DNA from 4 places in the Streptomyces sp. NPDC031225 genome. Region 1 is predicted to be linked to each of the others. Evidence: riboswitches for the same ligand, from Rfam matches in the RefSeq annotation. Region 1 holds a riboswitch; each other region holds the start of a gene.
What was found. A riboswitch is a leader RNA that binds a small molecule or an ion and turns the genes downstream of it on or off. The one in region 1 is predicted to bind cyclic di-AMP.
Positions count from the first base shown of each region.

Region 2: it holds a riboswitch for cyclic di-AMP, as region 1 does, so the genes downstream of both, ACZ48Z_RS11355 (M23 family metallopeptidase) here and ACZ48Z_RS04675 (transglycosylase SLT domain-containing protein) in region 1, are expected to answer to the same signal.
Region 3: it holds a riboswitch for cyclic di-AMP, as region 1 does, so the genes downstream of both, ACZ48Z_RS33670 (transglycosylase family protein) here and ACZ48Z_RS04675 (transglycosylase SLT domain-containing protein) in region 1, are expected to answer to the same signal.
Region 4: it holds a riboswitch for cyclic di-AMP, as region 1 does, so the genes downstream of both, ACZ48Z_RS25125 (M23 family metallopeptidase) here and ACZ48Z_RS04675 (transglycosylase SLT domain-containing protein) in region 1, are expected to answer to the same signal.

Region 1 covers NZ_JBVIHJ010000002.1:390,743-396,370, reverse strand. Annotated here, with positions in the region: gene ACZ48Z_RS04695 (carbohydrate ABC transporter permease) at 1-806, shown strand, start outside; gene ACZ48Z_RS04690 (carbohydrate ABC transporter permease) at 803-1,681, shown strand; gene ACZ48Z_RS04685 (LacI family DNA-binding transcriptional regulator) at 1,709-2,737, shown strand; gene ACZ48Z_RS04680 (HAD family hydrolase) at 2,829-3,641, shown strand; gene ACZ48Z_RS04675 (transglycosylase SLT domain-containing protein) at 3,645-4,127, opposite strand; cyclic di-AMP (ydaO/yuaA leader) riboswitch at 4,130-4,306, opposite strand; gene ACZ48Z_RS04670 (polyprenyl synthetase family protein) at 4,966-5,628, shown strand, end outside.
Region 2 covers NZ_JBVIHJ010000005.1:371,342-376,969, forward strand. Annotated here, with positions in the region: gene ACZ48Z_RS11350 (exo-rhamnogalacturonan lyase family protein) at 1-2,175, opposite strand, end outside; gene ACZ48Z_RS11355 (M23 family metallopeptidase) at 2,378-3,310, opposite strand; cyclic di-AMP (ydaO/yuaA leader) riboswitch at 3,313-3,477, opposite strand; gene ACZ48Z_RS11360 (alpha-galactosidase) at 3,781-5,628, opposite strand, start outside.
Region 3 covers NZ_JBVIHJ010000024.1:54,637-60,264, reverse strand. Annotated here, with positions in the region: gene eno (phosphopyruvate hydratase) at 1-884, opposite strand, end outside; gene ACZ48Z_RS33670 (transglycosylase family protein) at 1,186-1,881, opposite strand; cyclic di-AMP (ydaO/yuaA leader) riboswitch at 1,885-2,052, opposite strand; gene ACZ48Z_RS33665 (transglycosylase family protein) at 2,258-3,241, opposite strand; gene ACZ48Z_RS33660 (cytochrome P450 family protein) at 3,434-4,678, opposite strand; gene ACZ48Z_RS33655 (nucleoside triphosphate pyrophosphohydrolase) at 5,049-5,628, opposite strand, start outside.
Region 4 covers NZ_JBVIHJ010000015.1:91,699-97,326, forward strand. Annotated here, with positions in the region: gene ACZ48Z_RS25115 (M16 family metallopeptidase) at 1-40, shown strand, start outside; gene ACZ48Z_RS25120 (M16 family metallopeptidase) at 37-1,425, shown strand; cyclic di-AMP (ydaO/yuaA leader) riboswitch at 1,629-1,795, shown strand; gene ACZ48Z_RS25125 (M23 family metallopeptidase) at 1,809-2,561, shown strand; gene ACZ48Z_RS25130 (GntR family transcriptional regulator) at 2,750-3,445, shown strand; gene ACZ48Z_RS25135 (HPr family phosphocarrier protein) at 3,583-3,864, opposite strand; gene ACZ48Z_RS25140 (bifunctional acetate--CoA ligase family protein/GNAT family N-acetyltransferase) at 4,095-5,628, shown strand, end outside.

The sequences.
Region 1 (5,628 bases):
GGCTGAGCCTGCACAGGGTCCAGGTCAAGGGCATCGGCCTCGGCAAGGGCGCCCGCGCACAGGTCTGGAACGGCATCGGCAACTACACCGACGTTCTCAAGGACTCCGAGTTCGGCCACAGCGTGCTGCGCGCCTTCGGCTACGGCCTCATCGTCATCCCGACCATGCTGGGCCTCGCCCTGCTGTTCGCGCTGATGCTGGACACCCCGAAGGCCCGCAGCGCGCCCTTCGCGCGGCTGATGATCTTCCTGCCGTACGCGGTGCCGGGCATCATCGCCGCCCTCATGTGGGGCTTCCTGTACCTGCCGGACGTCAGCCCCTTCCACTACCTGCTCGACAAGTTCGGCCTCCCGCAGCCCGACCTGTTCGACGGCGGCAACCTCTACCTCTCCTTCGCGAACATCGCGGTCTGGGGCGGCACCGGCTTCAACATGATCGTCATCTACACCGCCCTGCGGGCGATCCCGCCGGACATCTACGAGGCGGCCAGGATCGACGGCGCGAGCGACCTGCACATCGCCCTGAAGATCAAGATCCCGATCGTGCTGCCCTCTCTGGTGCTCACCTTCTTCTTCTCGGTGATCGCCACCCTCCAGGTCTTCACCGAGCCGATGGCCCTCAAGCCGCTCACCAACGGCCTGCCCAGCTCGTGGAGCCCCCTGATGGCCATCTACGACAAGGCCTTCCTGCAGTCCGACATCTACGGCGCCTCCGCCACCGCGGTCGTCCTGGCCCTGGCCACGTTCGTCCTCTCCTTCACCCTGCTGCGCATCTCCGACCGCTACACCCGGGAGGACCGGGCATGACCCCCCTCACCCTCACCGCCGACACCACCGGCAGGGCCGACAAGACACGGCGTACCGCCTGGGTGCCGACGATCGTGCTGCTCCTCGGCGCCCTGTACTGCCTGATCCCCATCGCCTGGGTGGTCATCGCGGCGACCAAGGACCGGTCGGAGCTCTTCTCCACCTTCACCTTCGCGCCCGGCTCCGGTTTCTTCGACAACATCAGGGACCTGACCGACTACCGGGACGGCATCTTCTGGCGCTGGATGGCCAACTCCGCCTTCTACGCCGGTTTCGGCGCCCTGCTGTCCGCCGCGGTCTCCGCCGCCGGCGGCTACGCGCTCGGCCGGTTCGCCTTCCGCGGCCGTGAGGCCGTCTTCAAGATGATCCTGGCCGGCGTCCTGGTGCCGTCCATCGTGCTCGCCGTACCGCAGTACCTGCTGCTGTCGAAGCTGGGCCTGGCCGACTCGTACTGGTCGATGCTGCTGCCGTCGATCCTCTCGCCGTACGGCGTCTACCTGGTCCGCATCTACGCGGCCGCCTCGGTGCCCACCGAGCTGATGGAGGCGGCCCGCATGGACGGCGCGAGCGAGTGGAGGATCTTCTCGCGGATCGCCGTACCGATGATGATGCCGGGCCTGATCACGGTGTTCCTCTTCCAGTTCGTCGGCATCTGGAACAACTTCCTGCTGCCGTACGTGATGCTGGCCGACGACGAGAAGTTCCCGATCACTCTCGGCCTCTACACGCTGCTCGCCCAGGGCGCCTCGCAGCCCGCCCTGTACACCCTGGTCATCACCGGGTGCCTGCTGGCGATCCTGCCGCTGATCGGGCTCTTCCTGGTGATCCAGCGGTTCTGGTCCCTGGACCTGCTGAGCGGCTCGGTCAAGGCCTGAACAACCCTTCTCTTGCTAACGAGGACCATGACCACCAGTGCGAACGGCCGCCGCAGGCCTCCCACCATCCACGACGTGGCCCGGGAGGCCGGCGTGTCGCGGGGCACCGTCTCCCGCTTCCTGAACGGCGGCCACTACGTCTCGCCGGCCGCCCGGCGGGCCGTGGAGGCCGCCATCAGGAAGACCGGGTACGTGGTCAACCGGCATGCGCGCAGCCTGAGTACGGGCCGGTCGGACTCGGTGGCGTTCCTGCTGACGGAACCGCAGGAGAAGTTCTTCGAGGACCCCAACTTCAACGTCCTGCTGCGCGGTTGCACCGAACGGCTCGCCCAGTTCGACATCCCGCTGCTGCTGATGCTGGCCGAGAGCGACGACGACCGGCGCCGGCTGACCCGGTACATCACGTCGGGCCACGTCGACGGCGTCCTGCTGCTCTCCAACCACAGCGGTGACCCGGTCGCCGCCGAACTGCACCAGGCCGGGATCCCGTTGGTGGTCTGCGGCAAGCCGATAGGGCTCGGCTCCAAGGTGAGTTACGTGGCCGCCGCCGACCGCGACGGCGCGCAGGAGATGGTCCGCCATCTGATCGAGGGCGGCCGGCGCCGCGTCGGCATGGTCACCGGGCCCCTGGACATGCCGGGCGGGCCCGACCGGCTGGCCGGCTACCGGGACGTGCTCGCCGAGGCTGGCCTGCCCTACGACCCGGCGCTCGTCGTCGAGGGCGACTTCCGGCGCAGCGGCGGCGAGCGGGCGGCCCGGCGCCTGCTGGCCCAAGCACCCGACATGGACGCCGTGTTCGTCGCGTCCGACCTCATGGCCCTGGGGGTCGTGGGCGTCCTTCAGCAGTCCGGGCGCTCGGTCCCCGGTGACATCGCTGTCGGCGGCTTCGACGACTCCCCGGCGGCCACCGCCATCGCCCCCGCCCTCACCACCATGCGCCAGCCCTTCGACCGCATCAGCGCCGAGATGGTCCGCATGCTCCTCGCCCAGATCGCCGGCGAGGACACGGCCGGGGTGATCCTCCCGACGGAACTCGTGATCCGGGACTCGGCGTAACCGGAACCGGAACACACGTCAACGGATGTGAAAGCAGCAGCCGTCCGGTTCGCGTCGAGTCGCAGGGGCCAACCATCCGTATTCTCTGATCATGGCCGCCTCCCCCGCATATTCACTCGTCGCCACCGACCTGGACGGCACGCTGCTCCGCGCCGACGACACCCTCTCGGACCGGTCGTTGGCCGCGCTCGCGCGGGTGGCGGCGGGCGGGGCCCGGCATCTCGTCGTGACGGGACGGCCGGCGCCCAGAGTGCGGCCGCTCCTCGACGACCTGGGCAGTACGGGGCTCGCGGTGTGCGGGCAGGGCGCGCAGGTGTACGACGCCGGCGCGGACCGTCTGCTGTGGTCGGTGACCCTGGAGCGGGAGCTGGCCGAGACCGCCCTCGGGAAGATCGAGGCCGAGGTCGGGCAGGTGTACGCGGCCGTGGACCAGGACGGCGTGGACGGGCTGACGCTCATCGAGCCCGGGTATCTGATGCCCCACCCCACGCTGCCCGCGGTGCGGGTCGATCGGCGCGACGACCTGTGGTGCGAGCCGATCAGCAAGGTGCTGCTGCGCCACCCCTACCTGTCCGACGACGAGTTGGCGGTGACGGCGCGCTCGGTGGTGGGCTCGCTGGCCACGGTCACCATGTCGGGGCCCGGGACCGTCGAACTCCAGCCATGCGGCATCACCAAGGCGACCGGTCTCGCGCTGGCCGCCGAACACCTGGGCCTGGGGCCCGAGGTGACGATCGCCTTCGGGGACATGCCCAACGACATCCCCATGTTCGACTGGGCGGCCCACGGCGTCGCGATGGCCAACGCCCACCCCGAACTCAAGGCCGTGGCCGACGAGGTGACCTCGTCGAACGAGGACGACGGCGTCGCCGTCGTCCTCGAAAGACTGTTCAGTGAGGCGTAGTTCCTAGTACGCGCCCCACACGTTGTCGATCGACCCGTACCGCTGGGCCGCGTAGTTGCAGGCCGCGGTGATGTTCGCGACCGGGTCGTACGGGTCCCACAGCGTGTTGGACACGTGGTACGCGTTGAAGGTCGGGTCGATCACCTGGAGCAGGCCCTTGGACGGGGTGCCGGCGGCCGCGTTGGAGTCCCAGTTGTTGATGGCCCAGGGGTTGCCGGAGGACTCGCGGATGACGTTGCGGTAGATGCCGTTGTAGGAGCCGGGGATCCCGTGCTCCGCCATGACGGCGAGGGAGGCCCGGATCCAGCCGTCGAGGTTGTTGGCGTACCCGAGTGTGGTCGCGGTCTGCACGGTCGGGGTGGCCGCGGACGCGCTGGTCGCGCCGACGAGGGGGAGTGCCAGTACGGCGGCTCCCGTGCCGAGTACGGCGAGCTTGCGGACGAGACGGCTCTTGCGGGGGGTGCGGTGCTGAGCGGCAGCAGGCATGGTGAAGTCCTCTCCTTCGCCTGCGAGGTGAGCTGTCGGGTTCGGGCGGGGAGTTGCCCGGCCACGCCCGCAAAAGGCATGACTTCACCCCGAGCCGTGCCGGTATGTCCGAAGACATCCCGATCCGGCGACTTACCTGGGTCCCCCGCTCCTGCCGCGGTTCTCGGTGGATGTACGGGCGGTGGCAGGATTCGGCGTCCGCCCGACAGGCCGGGAACGTATGCGAGAGCACATGTCCGGAACAAGTGGCGAATTCACATGGCGTGCCTATTGACCTTGGTACGGGGCATTTGAGGTGCTTGATCCTTTGCGACAGCAAGCCTCAACTGGTGCACTGGAAAAGGCGGATCGGTGCATTCCGGATACCTGACGGTCCGCCGGATCGAGTGAGCCAAGTCACGCCCGTGCGCAAGAGGGGTGAAACGGTCAAGTGGGCTCAACTCGTAGTCAACCGCCCGCTCCTGAGGTCCACCTCCGTGACGTCCGGTGGACCCGGGGCGGTGTCGCAGGAAGCTCGCGCGCTCACGCGTGGGTGGAGTCGCGCAGGGCACGTGTTGAACGAGGAGCGCTCACGGACCTGCGGGCAGTGGTCGGCGGACGGCAGGGGGCTGGCGGGTCGGATCGGGACACCAACGATTAATTCCCTACAAATCGATAGATATCTATTCTTTTCGCATGATCAAAAACATACCGGCCGTGATCCGATACCGCCCGGCATGGACAGGGCGGGCGCTATCGGTGATCCAAAGGTGACCGGATACGCTGACTTGAGTGATGGCAGCGACCTATCGACATTCCGTGTAACCGCCAATCGACACCAGCAGACAGGAGACCCCTCGTGACCGTCGTCGGGCCGTTCGGGCTGAGCGTGCGGGACCAGGCTCTGGAAGCCGATGTCCAGGCCGGCATGACGGCTGTCGAGGAGGGACTGCTCGAGGCCACCAAGAGCGAGGTCCCCTTCATCACGGAGGCCGCCCAGCATCTGGTGCGCGCCGGTGGAAAGCGCTTCCGCCCGCTCCTCGTGATGCTCGCCGCCCAGTTCGGGGATCCCTATGCGCCGGGCGTCGTGCCGTCGGCCGTCGTGGTGGAACTGACCCACCTCGCGACGCTCTACCACGACGACGTCATGGACGAGGCCGCCGTACGCCGCGGTGTCGAAAGCGCCAACACCCGCTGGGGCAACTCGGTGGCCGTACTGACCGGCGACTTCCTGTTCGCCCGGGCCTCGCACATCCTGGCCGACCTCGGGCCCGATGCGGTCCGGGTGCAGGCGGAGGCGTTCGAGCGCCTGGTCACCGGCCAGATCCTGGAGACGGCCGGGCCGCAGGACGGGCGGGACCCGGTCGAGCACTACCTCGACGTGCTCGGCGGCAAGACCGGCTCGCTGGTCGCGGTGGCGTGCCGCTTCGGCGCGATGATGTCCGGCGCCGACGAGACGGTCGTGGACGTCCTGACCCAGTACGGCGAGCGCCTCGGCGTCGCCTTCCAGCTCGCGGACGAC
Region 2 (5,628 bases), on a different contig from region 1:
TTTCGCCTTCGCCTCGGCCGCGCCCGGGCCGCCCCGCTCCCATTCCGTGAGCCAGGCCGCCGACACCCCGCCCCAGTCGGTGCCGAAGCCCACCGACAGGGCGTGCCGGTCGCCGGGCTCGTAACCGTCGGTGCGGACCTTGCGTTGCGGGTCCACCTCCAGGAACGTCAGCTCCACGTCGACGAGTTCGCTCAGCAGGTCGCCGGTGCGTTCGTCGCCTGTGAGGAAGTAGAAGAAGCGGCGGTTGGCGGCCGTGGAGATGCGGACCTGCTTGGCGCTGTCCGCCCAGTGCTGCACGCCGTGGCGGGTGCCGAGGCCCGCCCACTTGCCCAGGTGGTAGACGTCGACCTCACCGGTGTGCCGGGTCATCGCCTCCGCGAACCGGAACGCCTCGGCGGAGCCGGTGCGCAGGAAGTGGTACCAGAGCCAGAGGTCGGTGCCCAACTCGGAGTTGTCCCAGGCGAATCCGCCGACGTCGTAGCGCCAGACGTGCCGGTCGTTGTCGTAGGTGTGCTGGACGTCGCCGTAGTCGAGGAAGCCGTACCAGCGGCGCTCCTCGCGCTGGTCGCGGTAGTAGGCGAACAGGTCGTCGAGGTGGTCCTCGATCGCCGCGCGGGCTTTCGAGGAGCGGTCCACGGGCGTCCAGTCGCCGAACACGCCTGCGGAGCGCAGCCGTTGGGGCGAGGCCGCCAGCAGTGGAGGAGCGGCCACCGCCTTCGCCTGAGCCGCCAGAGCGGCGGCGGAGGGGGTCTTCTCCAGGGCCCAGAAGGTCAGTTCACTGGTCCGGGCGATGCCGTACGGGGTGCCGAAACCGGGCTCGTAGTCCTCGTACGTGATCTCCAGACCGCCGTCGGACTGCTCCTCGTAGGTGTCCTGACCGAGGCCGTCGTGGTAGAAGCGCAGGTCGAGGGGCTGGGCCTCGGGCGAGTAGAGCCAGAGGGTGACCTCGGCGGCGTCGGAGGCCGCACCGCGGACGTCCAGCTGGGTGGGGTGGCGCTGCCAGAAGTCCCTGAGGCCGAAGGAGAGTCCGCCGCTCGCGCCGCCGACGTATCCGAAGCCGCCCGCGCGCTGTCCGGCCGCGGCCGTGATCCAGCCGTACCCGGCCTTCGTCCGCTTGCGCACGTGGTAGCCGTCGGCGGTCGGCTGGGTCAGCGTGTAGTCGCCCCACCGCGGGATGTACGCCAGCCGGCTCGCCACCCGGGTGTCCCAGGTGGCGGTGTCCGGCAGTCTCTCGCCCGCGATCTGCGCGGCCCGCACCGCGGCGCCCGGGTCGCGGCGCAGCCCGGTGACGCCCTGGACGGCCTCGCTGAACAGTCCGCCGCCCGAGTCGGCGAACCGCACATGGCGGTCGTACGGCTGGTCGCTCAGCGGCACGGTGAAGCGGACACCGAGCCCGCGCAGGAAGTCCCCCTGGTCGGACCCGGGCCGCTGCTCGCCGTCCCAGACGAAGGTGTGCACCAGGCGGAAGGATTCCGCGCCGGCGGAGAACGCGAACCGCAGCACGAAGGGCAGCCAGGCCCGGCCGCCGTGCCGGTGCCGGCCCTCGACCCGGATCACGGCACGGACGGGCCCCTCCTGCTCGACTGCGATCTTCTCGATCCGGCCCGCGAAACCGTCGAGGTCCGTGCCCTCACGCACGGACTTCTGCCGCAGGGCGACCAGCCGCCCGTCCCTGGCGATCTCGGTCGTACCGCGCCTGATGCTGCGCACGACGGTGTCGGAGCCCTTGGTCTCGAAGACGGCGGTGATCACGCCGGTCGACACCTCGATACGGCCGCCTCTCCGGCCCACCTCGACGCGGTGCCCGGGGGCGGCCGGGCTGCCCGCGCTCAGTACGTAACGGTCGGCCTTCGGCGCGTCGGGCGCTATCGCGTGCGCGGTCCACTTCACCGAACCGTCTGGCCAGTAGCCGGTGACCCAGCTCTGGACCGGGACCTCGTCGCCGCCGGAGGTCGCGAGCCGGAACGGCTGCTCCGGGCGGTGGGTGCCACGCGCCCAGGGCACGCCCCAGGTGGCACCGGCGTGGACGTCGGGGGCCGAACCCTCCAGCCAGTGGAGTTCGGTGGCGTCGCCGTCCGCCGCTGTGGCGGCGTGGGACACGGCCCAGGAGAACTGGGTGAGGGCTGCCGCAGCTGCGGCGCCCTTGAACACGGTGCGTCGGTCGACGCCGGACACTGTGACCTCCGAAGGCCTTAGAAAGCGCTTGCACAGCTACGGAGTTCACTCTGTCCCCACCCTCCCTCACCTGTCGACGCTCCGAGCACGTCTGCCACACGACCGCAATGAAGTGATCATGAACGCGCAAGGACACTCAGCAGGGAACACCGAAGGCCGGACCCGGGGATCGGGGTCCGGCCTTCGGTGGCACAGGGGGGCGTCAGCCGACGGCGACGCCCTTCGAGCGGAGGTAGGAGACCGGGTCCACGTCCGAGCCGTAGTCCGGCGTGGTGCGGATCTCGAAGTGCAGGTGCGGGCCGGTGACGTTGCCGGTCGCGCCGGAGAGGCCGATCTGCTGACCCTCGGTCACGGTCTGGCCGGCCGAGACGGAGAGCTGGGACAGGTGGGCGTACTGGGCGTAGTAACCGTCGTTCAGCTTGATGACGACCTGGTTGCCGTAGGCGCCGCCCCAGCCGGCGGAGACGACCGTGCCCGCGGCCACGGCCTTCAGCGAGGTTCCGGTCGGGACGACGAAGTCGACGCCGGTGTGGTAACCGCTGGACCACATGGCGCCCGCCACGCGGTAACCGGTACCGATGGTGGCACCCGTCACCGGCAGGGTGTAGCCGCTGGAGCCGGTGGTGTCGGAGCTCTGGGTGGCGGCCGTCGCGTTCGACGACTTCGACGCGGACTTCTCGGCCTTCGAGGAGGCCGAGGAAGAGGAGGCGGAGGAGCCGGTCTTCGCCGTGCTCGTCACGCTCCTCTTGCCGATCGAGAGCTTGAGACCGGGGTGGATGAGCGAGGGGTCGTCGCCGACCGCCTGGCGGTTGTCGGCGTATAGCTTCTTCCAGCCGCCGGTGACGTTCTGCTCGTCGGCGATCTTCGAGAGATAGTCACCGGTCCGCACCGAATAGGTGCGCACGGTCGCGGCCTTCTTCTTCGCGGCCGCCTTTTCGGCGGTCTTCTCAACGGCCTTCTGCGTCACCGGAAGCGACTGAACGGCCTTTTCCGACACCGACTGCGAGGTGGCGGCGTGGGCACCGGTGGCCCCCATGAGCGGGAGGGCGAGTGCGGCACCCCCGGTTCCGGCGACGGCTATCGAGCGGGTGAAGCGCTGGGGCTTCGGACGGCGGTGCTTACCCTTCGCGGGCATGGTGAATTCCTCTCCGGCGCCTGCGAGGTGAGCTGTCGGGTGCGGACTGGAGATGTCCGGCCGCGCCGAGGCGCGACTTGACCCCAAGCCTGTTCCGGAGACCGGAACAGGCGGTACTGCCTGTGGGTCCCCCGCTCCTGCCGTGTACGGGTGAGTGTGTGCGGAATCCGTTCGGCGGCAGGATTAGGCGTCCGACCGGATCGGAGGTGAACGTAAGCGAGCAGGACGCAAAGGGACAAGTGAGTGGTTCCCTGTGAATGCGTTTCTGTTGATCGCTTACGGGAATAAGCAGTCACCCTGCGTGAATCGGAAGCCCGATACCCGGCCCGAATCCCCTTGAAAACCATAAGAATTACGTGAACATGACGAGCGACACACCGTCACGGATATGACGCTCCTCACGTCATGAATTCACAGGAACTCACACCCCGGAAGGAGTTGGAAGGAATCCATCAATTCGGACAGAAGCCCTAGATGCGGCGGAGTCGGATAACCGTCGCATCGAGGTCACCACGCAAACCGGTGGAAAGTCCGTGATGCAGCAATACGGCCCCTCGGTGCACTTCGCCCGTTTCAGGGCATTCATACGATGCCGCCGGGTCGAGTCCGCGCAGCCGCAACGCCGGTACGGGCTCGCCGTACTGCTGCGCCTGGAGCCAGGCGAGGACGACGGCCTCGTCCCCGAGGACGTACTGCACGGCACTCGCTCCGCCCCGCGGAGGCCGCAGCCGGTAGAGGTCGCCGCGCTGCACCACGGGCCGGATCTCCTTGTAGAGATCCACCCACCGCCGGGCCTCGGCGAGCTCCTCCTCGGTCCACTCCTCAAGGTCTCCGCCGACGCCGAGCACCCCGGCCATCGCGCTCACGAACCGGAACCGAAGAGAGCTCACCCGGCCGTTGAGCTGGGTGTTGGGGCTGTCCGTGACCCAGGCGGCCATCACCCGCGCGGGGTGGATCTGACTGAACCCGTGCTGGATGACGAGCCGGTCGAGCGGGTCGGTGTTGTCGGAGGTCCACACCTGGTCGGTGCGGCTCAGCACCCCGAGGTCGATCCGGCCGCCGCCACCCGAGCAGGACTCGAAGGCAACCCCGGGGTGAGCCTCCCGCAGCCGGTCCAACAGTGCGTAGAAGCCGCGCACATGGTCGACCCACAGACGCTGCGGGTACGGGTCGCCCGGCCAGCCCGCGTCGGTGAAGCAGCGGTTGAAGTCCCACTTCACATAGTCGACCGGGGCCGAGGAGAGCAGTGTGTCCAGCTGCTCCCACAGGTACTCCTGGACGTCCTCACGCGCGAGGTTCAGTACGAGCTGATTACGGAACTCCGTCTGCTTTCGCCCCGTCTGGTACTGCACCCAGTCCGGATGGGCGCGGTACAGCTCGCTGTCCGGGTTGACCATCTCCGGCTCGACCCAGATGCCGAACTGCATGCCGAGCGCCCGCACGTAGTCGCCGAGCGGCTTGAGGCCGGCGGGGAAGCGGTCGGGGTTGGGCGCCCAGTCGCCGAGCCCGGCCCGGTCACTGGTGCGGGCGCCGAACCAGCCGTCGTCGACCACGAACAGCTCGACGCCGATCGCCGCGGCCCGCCTGGCGAGGGTGCCCTGCTGCTCCTCGGAGATGTCGAAGTTCGTGGCCTCCCACGAGTTGAACAGGACCGGCCGGTCCTGGTCCGCGTCCGGGATGACGTACGCCCGCTGGTAGGCGTGCCAGGCCCGGCTCGCGCCGCCGAAGCCGCCGTCGCTCCAGAGGCCGGCGAAGACGGGGGTGGTGAAGGACTCCCCGGCCGCCAGGCTCAGCAGTCCCGAGTCGTCGTAGCCGGCGCCGCCGGTGATCTGCACGCGCGTGTCGGCGAGTTGGGCCACCGCGATACGCCAGGACCCGGACCAGCCGAGGGCACAGCCGTAGACCTCTCCGCGTTCCTCGGTCGCGTCGGTGTCGAGGGCGACCCACGGCAGGTGCTGGTGCCCGGTGTGGCCGCGGCGGCTGCCGATGACCTTCTCGCCGTAGGTGAGGGGGGTCTGGGTGAGCTGGGACTCGGCGGCCCAGCGGCCGTGCAGCTGGGAGAGCCGCCAGCCGTCCTCGCGGTCGGGCAGGGTCCAGGTGGCGGAGTCGGCGCGCAGCAGCTCGACCGGTGCCGGGCCCTGGTTGACCAGGGTCACCCAGCGCTCCAGGACGTCGTGGCGCATCCGGTAGTGCAGGGTCACGGTCAGCCCGGCGTCCCGGAACCGCAGCCGCAGTTCGTCGCCCTCTGTGTCGTACGCCTCGAAGCTCCACTCGGTGCCGCGCCGCTCGTCCGTGCGCACGGACAGGGCGGGGCGGGT
Region 3 (5,628 bases), on a different contig from region 1:
CCGGCCCAGTCGTCCTCGTACAGCGGGTCCTCGATGGAGACCAGCGGGTACGCGGAGACGAGCTCCTCGTAGTACTCGGTCATCTCGGCGGCCGAGCGGGACTTGCCCTCGAACTCGTACTTGCCGTCCTTGTAGAACTCGGACGCGGCGACGTCGAGCGCGAGCGCGATCTGCTCGCCGGGGATGTAACCGGCCTGCTTGATGGCCTCGACGATGAGGTCGAGCGCGGCGCGGTTGGACTCCAGGTTCGGGGCGAAGCCGCCCTCGTCGCCCAGGCCGGTCGACAGGCCCTTGGTCTTCAGCACCTTCTTGAGGGTGTGGTAGACCTCGGCGCCCCAGCGCAGCGCCTCGGAGAAGGACTCCGCGCCGATCGGGGCGATCATGAACTCCTGGATGTCCACGTTGGAGTCGGCGTGCGAGCCGCCGTTCAGGATGTTCATCATCGGCACCGGCAGCAGGTGCGCGTTCGGGCCGCCCAGGTAGCGGAAGAGCGGAAGGTCGCTGGCCTCGGAGGCGGCGTGGGCGACGGCGAGGGAGACGCCGAGGATGGCGTTGGCGCCGAGCGAGCCCTTGTTGTCGGTGGCGTCCAGGTCGAACATCGCCTGGTCGATCAGGCGCTGCTCGGTGGCGTCGTAGCCGACGAGCTCCGGGCCGATCTGCTCGATGACCGCGAGGACGGCCTTCTCGACGCCCTTGCCGAAGTAGCGGTTGGGGTCACCGTCACGCAGCTCGATGGCCTCGAAGGCACCCGTGGAGGCGCCGGACGGAACGGCGGCACGACCCGTGCTGCCGTCGTCGAGGCCGACCTCGACCTCGACGGTGGGGTTCCCTCGCGAGTCGAGGATTTCCCGGGCTACGACGACGTCGATGGACGGCACGAGCATCTCCTTCTTGGATGTGACACGGTCCGCCGGGACCGCGGTGGGTTCTGCGAGACCGAGCCTAACCGGCTCCGGGGGATCAGCCACCGCGTGGACCGCCCCCTGGACAGAACCGAGAGTAAATTGTTTCTGAACTGAACAAAGACACTCCCGGAAACCGGGCAGAAAAAAACCCCGCCCCGGTGCGTACGGGGGAACACGCACCGGAGCGGGGAGCCCGTGGGGACGGGGGGCCCTCACGAGGCCTTCATCCTGAAGGACACGGTTGTGAGGGCGCTGTGGTTCAGCTGGGAGCACTCCTCATTTACTTGAGGTGCAGCTGCTGACCCGGGTAGATGAAGTCGGCGTCGGTGACGATGTCCTTGTTCAGCTTGAACACCTTCTGCCAGCCGCCCTTGACCTTGTGCTTCTCGGCGATCGAGCTGAGGGTGTCGCCCTTGACGACCTTGTACTCGCCGTCACCCTTCTTGACCTTCTTGCCGGTCGGGGTGGTGACGGTCTTCTTCTTGGCGGCCGGACGCTCGGACGAACGCGAGGCGCTCTGCTCGTCGGACGAGCGGGTGCTCGTGTTCGAGGAGCTCGAAGAGGAGTTGCCGGAGGAGGACGAGCTGCTGCCGCCGCTGTAGGAGGCGCCGGACAGGCCCACACCACAGCTCGGCCAGGCACCCTTGCCCTGAGAGGCGAGGACCTTCTCGGCGACGGCGATCTGCTGCGACTTGCTGGCCTGGTTGGCGGTGGAGGCGTACGCCGTGCCGCCGTACGCGGCCCAGGTGGAGGCCGAGAACTGCAGGCCGCCGTAGTAGCCGTTGCCGGTGTTGATGGACCAGTTGCCGCCGGACTCGCACTGGGCGACGGCGTCCCACTCGGAGGCGGTGGCGGCGGAGGCGCTGCCGGCCGCCATCAGCGGGGCGGCTATGGCGACACCGGTGACACCGGCGAGTGCGGCGACGCGGGTGGCCTTGGAAGGACGACGGTGCTTGCCCTGTCCGGAAAACAGCATGGTGGATCCCCTCACCGACGCCTGCGAGGTGAGCTGTCGGGTTCGGGCCGGTTGAGTTGCCCGGCCGCGCACCTCCCGGTGCACGACTTAACCCCAAGCCGGTCCAGCGTGAACTGCTGGGCCCGGCACTTACCTTGGGTCCCCCGCTCCTGCCTACGGCGCTTGACGCGACGACTGTTCCCGTTCGGCCGCTGGCAGGATTCGGCGTTGCGACAGACGGGGCTCGGGTTGCCGAGCGGTCACGACCGTAGACACGCGCTCGGCGGAATTTCAAAGACGATCAGGGCTTCTGAGACTCATCCCACACTTTCACCAAACTGGACATTCAGTGCGAAGTGTGACGGTAACTCCCGCTGTTTTTCTGGGCTTTTCAGCCCTATTCAGCCCCTGTGTCGAGCGTCTGACCGGCGACGATGTTGCTCGGGTCGGTGCCGATGCGGTCCTTGTTCTCGGCGTAGAGGGCACGCCATCCGCCGTCGAGGCCAAGGGAGTCGGCGATGGAGACGAGGGAGTCGCCTTCCTGGACGGTGTAGGTCCGGGCGGCATGGCGGCCCGCGGTGGCGGGCGCGCTCTTCGTCGCGACCTCGCCGGCGCTGTCGCCGCGGTGCTTGCCGGAGCCGAGCGCGCCGACGTCGACAAGGGCCGAAGAGCTGCCCTCCTGCCACGACTTGTCCGCTTCATCCTCTTCTGGGCTCACAACGGGCGAGCCGCTGGGAGGCTGCGCGTTCTCCGCGGCGGATCCCTTGGATGCGGAAGGGCTTGATTTGCCCGACTTGCCGGAATCGTCGTCAGCGCTGGGCGCAGTGGCCGGCGACGAGGGCGTCGCGGTCGATCCGTCCAGTGCGTCGAGCAGACCGGAAGACTCCTCGGAGCCCGACGAGTTGGAACCAGACGAACCGGATGTACCGGACGATTCCGATGAACCCGACGCGGAGGCCGAGGGCGTCCCGCTCCCCACACCCGTGTCCACGCCGGCCGAGCTCGCGTCCTTGCTGAGCCCGGCGAGCAGACCGCAGGTCGGCCACGCGGCGATGCCCTGGTCGTCGAGGAGCTTCTCGGCCACGGCTATCTGCTGGTTGCGGCTGGCCTGGTCCGCGGTCTCGGCGTACGCGAGGCCGCCGTACTTCTCCCAGTTCTCCTGGGACATCTGCAGACCGCCGTAGTAGCCGTTGCCGTCGTTCGCGCTCCAGGAGCCGCCGCTCTCGCACTCCGCGACGTGGTCCCAGGTGGTGCCGGTCGCTGCGCTCGCCCCGGTCGCTCCGAGCAGTGGGATCGCGATGGCGGATCCCGTCACACCGGCCGCCACGAGGAGAGCCGGAGCCTGACGGGGGCGACGGTGACGACCGTTCCCGGAGAGCATGGAGGGACCTTTCCCGAGGGAGCAGAAACGCGCGCGGAGCTCTACGAGAGGCACCGCGCTGGTCCGTGAACGTATAGGGGTTCGATCACTTGTCACAAGTTAATGCCGCGTAGATCACGTGAAGATCACAGACTTGAGGTCGTGTCATGTTTAAGCGGGCCTTCACCGGGCCAGGCCGGACGTCTCGGTCGATTACCGCACGGGCGTGAACTCCACGGGCAAAGTGCGTAGTCCGCGCATGATGAGCCCACCGCGCCAGCGCAAATCAGCCGAATCCACCGCGAGTTGCAGGTCGGGGAGACGGGTGAGGAGCGTGGCGAGCGCGGTCTGTCCTTCCAGACGGGCGAGCGGGGCGCCCAGGCAGTAGTGGATGCCGTGGCCGTAACCGAGGTGCTGATTGTCACGGCGGGAGAGGTCGAGGACGTCGGGGTCGGCGAACCGCTCCGGATCCCGGTCCGCAGCGGCGAGCACGACGAGTACGGGGTCACCGGCCGCGATGTCCTGCCCGCCGATCCGCAGCGCCTGGGTGGCGAACCGCCAAGTGGCCAGCTCGACCGGGCCGTCGTACCGGAGGAGCTCCTCCACGCCCGTCTCCAGGAGTCCTCTCTCCTGCTCGACCAGAGACGCCTGAAGCCGGTCTCGCTGTTCGGGGTGGGTGAGAAGGGCGTAGACCCCGTTGCCGATGAGGTTCACGGTGGTCTCGAAACCTGCGAACAGGAGGATGAAGGCCATGGCGGCGGCCTCGTTCTCGGTCAGGTGCTCGCCGTGGTCGGAGGCGCGGATGAGCCCTGAGATGAGGTCCTCGCCGGGGGTGGGTTCGGCGGGCAGCGCTTCCCGCTTGCGGTGGATGAGTTCGGCGAGATAGCCGCGCATCTTCTTCACGGACCGCGCGACCCCGCCCCGTGGGCCTCCCCCGTGGCGGATCATCATGCCCGCCCAGTCCCGGAAGTCGTCCTGGTCCTCGCGGGGGACGCCGAGCAGGTCGCAGATCGCGTAGATGGGGAGCGGGAAGGCGAACTCGTGGATGAGGTCGGCGCACCCCTTCTCCGCGAACCCGTCGATGAGACGGTCCGTCAACTCCTGCACCCGCGACTCGAACTCGGCGACCCTTCTGGGTGTGAACGCCTTGCTGACGAGCCGTCGCAGGCGGGTGTGGTCCGGCGGGTCGATGTTCAGCAGATGCGTCATCAGCTCCGCCTTGCGCTCCCCCGGGATACCGGTCTTGCCCTTGGCGTGCTCGGGCTCGTCGTGGTGCGCCGGGTTCTTGCTGAGCCGCTGGTCGGCGAGCGCCTGCTTGGCATCGGCATACCGGGTGACGAGCCAGGCCTCCACCCCGCTGGGAAGACGCGTCCGATGAACGGGCGCGTGCTCACGGAGCCAGGCATAGGCGGGATAGGGGTCGGTGGCGAACTCCCAGGAGAACAGCTCGGGGGCCACGGGAGTGGGAGTCGCGGGGACGGGGGTTCCGGGGGCAGGGGTCGTGGGGGTGGCAGCCCCGGGGGCGGGGCTCGCGGGGGCGGCAGCCCCGGGGACGGCAGCCCCGGGGACGGCAGCCCCGGGGACGGGGGTCCCGGGGGCAGGGCTCGCGGGGACGGGGGTCCCGGGGGTGGCAGCCCCGGAGGCGGGAGCCCCAGGGGCGGCAGCCCCGGAGGCGGAAGCGGCAGCCCCGGGGGCGGCAATCGCCGAGTCGGAAATCGCCGGGGCGGGGGCCACTGGAGTGGGAGTCGCGGAGGCTGGGCCGGCGGGGGGCGGAGTCACGGGGGTGGTGGCGGGCTGGTCGGTCACTCCTTGACGTTATCCGGCGGGGTCATGCGGTGTGGTGTGGTGCCTCTGCCTCCCGGATCGCGTCCCGGTACGCCCGTGCCGCCGCGCGCAGGGCGGCCTCCGGGTCGATGCCCTCCGTCTCGGCGCGGGCGGCCAGGGCGAGGAGTTCGTAGCCGATGCCGCCGGTGTTCGGGAGGGGGACCTCCAGGCCGGCCGTGCGGACACGGGAGGTGAGCTTGGCGGCGAGGGCCAGGCCCGGCTGGCCGAGGGGGACGCCGTCGGTCACGGAGGTGCGCTGCTTCTCCGTCGCCTTGGTGCGCAGCCAGTGCGCCTTGACCTCCTCCGGTGTCGTCGCCGTCTCGTCGCCGAAGACATGCGGGTGACGGTGGATGAGCTTGGCGACGATGCCGCCTGCGACGTCGTCGACGGAGAACGGGGCGTCCGGGTCGTCCTCGGCGATGCGAGCGTGGAAGACGACCTGGAGCAGGACGTCCCCGAGCTCCTCGCGGAGTTCGTCGCGGTCGCCCTCCTCGATGGCCTCGACGAGTTCGTACGCCTCCTCGATGCCGTACTTCGCCAGGCCCTTGTGGGTCTGCTGGGAGGACCAGGGGCACTCGGCGCGG
Region 4 (5,628 bases), on a different contig from region 1:
CCCCGCCGACCAGGACGAGAACGAGGAGGCGGCCAAGTGACCGAGCTCGCCGCGATGGAATTCCACCCTCAGCCGCAGGCGGGTGAGCCCAAGGTCTGGGCCTTCCCCGCTCCTGAGCGCGGGACGCTCGACAACGGTCTCACCGTCCTGCGCTGCCACCGCCCCGGCCAGCAGGTCGTCGCCGTCGAGGTCCTTCTGGACGCTCCTCTGGAGGCCGAACCGGCCGGCCTCGACGGGGTCGGCACGATCATGGCGCGTGCCTTCTCGGAGGGCACCGACAAGCACTCCGCCGAGGAGTTCGCCGCCGAACTGGAGCGCTGCGGCGCCACCCTCGACGCGCACGCCGACCACCCGGGCGTCCGGCTGAGTCTCGAAGTGCCGGCCTCCCGCCTCGCCAAGGCGCTCGGTCTGCTGGCCGACGCCCTCAGGGCGCCCGCCTTCGCGGACAGCGAGATCGAGCGGCTCGTCAACAACCGCCTGGACGAGATCCCGCACGAGCTCGCCAACCCGTCCCGCCGTGCCGCCAAGGAGCTCTCCCGGGAGCTGTTCCCGGCGGACTCGCGCATGTCCCGCCCGCGTCAGGGCACCGAGGAGACGGTCGAGAGCATCGACTCCGCGGCGGTGCGCGGCTTCTACGAGAAGCATGTGCGGCCTGCCACCGCGACCGCCGTGGTCGTCGGCGACCTCACCGGCATCGACCTGGACGAGCTGCTCGGCGACACCCTCGGCTCCTGGACAGGCTCCACGGCCGAGCCGCGGCCCGTGCCGCCGGTGACCGCCGACGACACCGGCCGGGTCGTCATCGTGGACCGCCCCGGCGCCGTCCAGACGCAGCTGCTGATCGGCCGTATCGGCGCCGACCGGCACGCGCGCGTGTGGCCCGCGCAGGTGCTCGGCACGTACTGCCTCGGCGGCACCCTCACCTCCCGGCTGGACCGTGTCCTGCGCGAGGAGAAGGGCTACACCTACGGCGTGCGGTCGTTCGGGCAGGTCCTCAGGTCCGCCCCGGACGGCTCGGGCGCCGCGATGCTCGCCATCAGCGGCTCGGTCGACACCCCGAACACCGGTCCCGCTCTGGAGGACCTGTGGAAGGTGTTGCGCACCCTCGCCGAGGGCGGTCTCACCGATGCCGAGCGCGATGTCGCCGTACAGAACCTCGTCGGCGTGGCACCGCTCAAGTTCGAGACGGCGGCGGCCGTGGCGGGCACCCTGGCCGATCAGGTCGAGCAGCACCTGCCGGACGACTTCCAGGCGACCCTGTACCGGCAGCTCGCCGCGACCGGCACCGTCGAGGCCACCGCGGCCGTGGTGAACGCCTTCCCGGTGGACCGTCTGGTGACGATCCTGGTCGGCGACGCCGCCGCCATCAAGGAGCCCGTCGAGGCCCTCGGCATCGGCGAGGTCAAGGTCGTGTCCGCCGAGTAGAGGGGCCGGCAGAGCAGGCGCCACAAAGGGGCCCTGGTGACGGAAGTGTCACCAGGGCCCTTAGATGTCCGAATTGGGCAGGAGGTTGCCTGTCTGCTGTGTGGGATGCGCTACAAAAACCGTGATCGGTTTGGGGATTGAAAGTCGGCCCGCTTAGCGTCATCCCGGCTGTTCGTCAGGCAGTGCGCCGCGTCCGTGGCACCGGACAGTCATCGCCGAGTCCCCGCATGGCGCGAGCCAGGGGAGCCGGGGACCCACATGCGTTGTCCCTGGGGTGAATCGGACGCCCGCGCGAACAGCGAGGGGGTCCGTAGGAGACCTTCCTGCTCCGAACCCGTCAGCTAACCCGGTAGGCGAGAAGGAAGGAAAGGACCAGCCACTACATGGCGTTCACCTGCGCCGCCGGGAAGCACCGTCGTCCCAGCCGGATGAAGCGCACCACCGCCCGTGCGGCGGGCGTCGCGGCCCTCGCCACCACCGGCGTCATCGGCACCATCGCCACTCCGGCGCTCGCCGCCGGGAACTCCGTCGAACAGACCGGGCTCATGCCCGTCGTCAGTGTCGGCGACTCCCTCGCCGATCAGCTCGACGCCCAGGCCGCCGCCCAGCAGCGGGCCGCCGAGCAGAAGAAGGCGGAGGCCGAGGCCAAGAGGAAGGCCGAGGCGCGGGCCAAGGAGGCACGCGAGGCCAAGGAGCGCGCCGCCCGCGCGGCCGAGCGCGAGCGCCTCAACAGGTTCGTCACCCCGATCTCCGGCTCCTACGTCTCCACCGGCTACAAGACCGGCGGCTCCCTGTGGTCCTCCGGCAGCCACACCGGTGTCGACTTCCACGCCGCGAGCGGCACCTCCGTCCACGCGGTCGGCCGCGGCACGGTCGTGGAGGCAGGCTGGGGCGGGTCGTACGGCAACGAGATCGTGATCAGGATGGCCGACGGCACGTACACCCAGTACGGCCACCTGTCGTCCATCGGCGTCTCGGTCGGCCAGTCGGTCACCCCCGGCCAGCAGATCGGCCTGTCCGGCGCGACCGGGAACGTCACCGGGCCGCACCTGCACTTCGAGGCCCGCACCAGCGCCGAGTACGGCTCGGACATCGACCCCGTCGGCTATCTGCGCTCGCACGGCGTGAGTGTCTGACGACGTACCGCGAGATCTTCTTCGGCCCCGGCTCCTCCGAGCCGGGGTTTCCGCGTTTAGAGTGCCCTGCTGTCCAAAAAATATCCCTGGATTCCGGTCCGCCGTCGGAAATTCGCGCTCATTGCAATAGAGTCACTGAACACACGTCAATCGGCGACGTTTCACGGGGATTAAGACGGAGGTCGGACATGCGTATTCCGGCGCACTCGGTATGCACGGCTATCCGCGACGACATCGTCGCCGGTGTCTACGAGCGCGGCAGCCGGCTCACCGAGGAACTGCTCGCCCGCCGCTACGGCGTCTCCCGCGTCCCCGTCCGCGAGGCCCTGCGCACGCTGGAGGCCGAGGGCTTCGTGGTGACGCGCCGCCACGCGGGCGCGTGCGTGGCCGAACCGACCGACCAGGAGGGCGCCGACCTCTTGGAGATGTGCATGCTGCTGGAGCCGCTCAGCGCCTCCAGGGCCGCCCAGCGGCGCACCGAGGCCCATCTGAAGGTGCTGCGCGGCCTGGTCCGGCTGGGCCAGGAGCGGGCCAGGCGGGGCAACAGTGAGGATCTGCGCTCCCTGGGGGGCTGGTTCCACGAGACGCTCGCCCAGGCCGCCGGAAGCCCTGCCATGACCTCGATGCTGACCCAGCTGCGGCACAAGATCGCCTGGATGTACGTGGTGGACGCGCCCGCCAACCCGGTGGAGTCCTGGGCGGAGCACGGCGCGATCGTGGACGCGGTGGCGCGCGGGGACGGTGAGCGGGCGCGGGCGATCACCGCCCTGCACGCCGAGCGTTCGGGCGCGGTGCACCGTCTGCGGTTCGGCTCCGGCGCCGATCGCCCGGACCGTGTGAGGACCTCGCAACATCCTGTAAACGTGACGGGTCTGCGGCATTAACACGGGCGCCGTATACAAAGAGTGGGTAATTCGCGGGGGGCTATTTCCGCTGCCCGTAAAAGGGAAATGCGAAGGGCCCGCCCGATAATTCGGACGAGCCCTTCGGCGGTGTTTTACGACGCTGTGCCCGAAAGGGCTCAGACGGTCTCGGGAAGCTCCTCGAGCCCCTCGGCGACCAGTTTCGCGAGCCTGTCGAGGGCCGCGTCCGCACCCTCGGCGTCGGAGGCGAGGACGATCTCCTCGCCACCCTGGGCGCCCAGCCCGAGCACGGCCAGCATGGACGCCGCGTTGACGGGGTTGCCGTCGGTCTTGGCGATCGTCACCGGGATACCTGCGGCCGTGGTGGCCCGGACGAAGATGGAAGCGGGGCGGGCGTGGAGACCCTCGGCCCAGCCGACGTTGACGCGGCGCTCAGCCATGTGATGCTGCCCTTCGGTGTTCAGGGTTGTCTAGACCAGTTTCCCACACGTGAAGCGTCTCCGGAGGGGGCTCGTTCGCCCCCTGCGGGGTGAGCGGTCGGACCGCGGCCTCGGCCCGACTTCCGTCCCGGCGATGACAGGCGAGTCCTCGCGGGTTCCCGCGCGTTCTCGCTTCGTTCTCCACAGACTGCCTCGCGCTGTTGTCATACGCGAGCCGTACTCTGGGGCCCATGCAGAGCGCGTCGGACCGGCACGAGTACCCCGCCCACTGGGAGGCCGACGTGGTGCTGCGCGACGGCGGTACCGCGCGCATCAGGCCCATCACCGTCGACGACGCCGATCGCCTGGTCAGCTTCTACGAGCAGGTCTCGGACGAGTCGAAGTACTACCGCTTCTTCGCGCCCTACCCTCGCCTGTCCGCCAAGGACGTCCACCGCTTCACGCACCACGACTTTGTGGACCGGGTGGGTCTCGCCGCCACGGTCGGCGGCGAGTTCATCGCCACCGTACGCTACGACCGCATCGGCGCCGACGGGATGCCCGCCTCCGTCCCCGCCGACGAGGCCGAGGTCGCCTTCCTCGTCCAGGACGCCCACCAGGGGCGCGGTGTGGCCTCCGCCCTCCTCGAACACATCGGTGCCGTCGCCCGCGAGCGCGACATCCGACGCTTCGCCGCCGAGGTGCTGCCCGCCAACGCCAAGATGATCAAGGTGTTCACGGACGCCGGGTACACCCAGAAGCGCAGCTTCGAAGACGGCGTCGTACGCCTGGAGTTCGACCTGGAGCCCACCGACCGCTCGCTCGCCGTGCAGTACGCGCGCGAACAGCGTGCCGAGGCGCGGTCCGTGCAGCGGCTGCTCACCCCCGGCTCCGTCGCCGTCGTCGGCGTCGGCCGCACCCCCGGCGGCGTGGGCCGCAGCGTGCTCGGCAACATCAGGGAGGCCGGGTTCACGGGCCGCCTGTACGCCGTGAACAAGGCCTTCCCCGAGGACTGCAAGGACCTCGACGGGATCCCCGCGCACCGCTCGGTGCGCGACATCGACGGCCCCGTCGACCTCGCGGTCGTCGCCGTTCCCGCCGAGCACGTCCCCGAAGTCGTCGCCGAGTGCGGGGCGCACGGCGTCCAGGGACTCGTCGTGCTCTCCGCCGGGTACGCCGAGAGCGGCCCCGAGGGGCGCGAGCGCCAGCGTGAACTCGTGCGGCACGCACGCGCGTACGGCATGCGCATCATCGGCCCCAACGCCTTCGGGATCATCAACACCTCCCCGGACGTCCGGCTGAACGCCTCGCTGGCCCCCGAGACCCCCCGCCCCGGCCGGATCGGCCTGTTCGCCCAGTCCGGCGCCATCGGCATCGCCCTGCTCTCCCGGCTGCACCGCCGCGGCGGCGGCGTCACCGGCGTGACCGGCGTCTCCACCTTCGTTTCCTCCGGCAACCGCGCGGACGTGTCCGGCAACGACGTCCTCCAGTACTGGTACGACGACCCGGACACCGACGTCGCCCTCATGTACCTGGAGTCCATCGGCAACCCCCGCAAGTTCACCCGCCTCGCCAGGCGAACGGCGGCGGCGAAGCCCCTGGTCGTCGTACAGGGCTCGGGGACCACCCCGCAGGGACACGCCGTCCGGGCTACGCGGCTGCCGCACGCCACGGTGTCCGCGCTGCTCAGGCAGGCCGGGGTGATCCGGGTCGACACCATCACCGAACTGGTGGACACCGGCCTGCTGCTCGCCCGCCAGCCGCTGCCCACCGGACCCAGGGTGG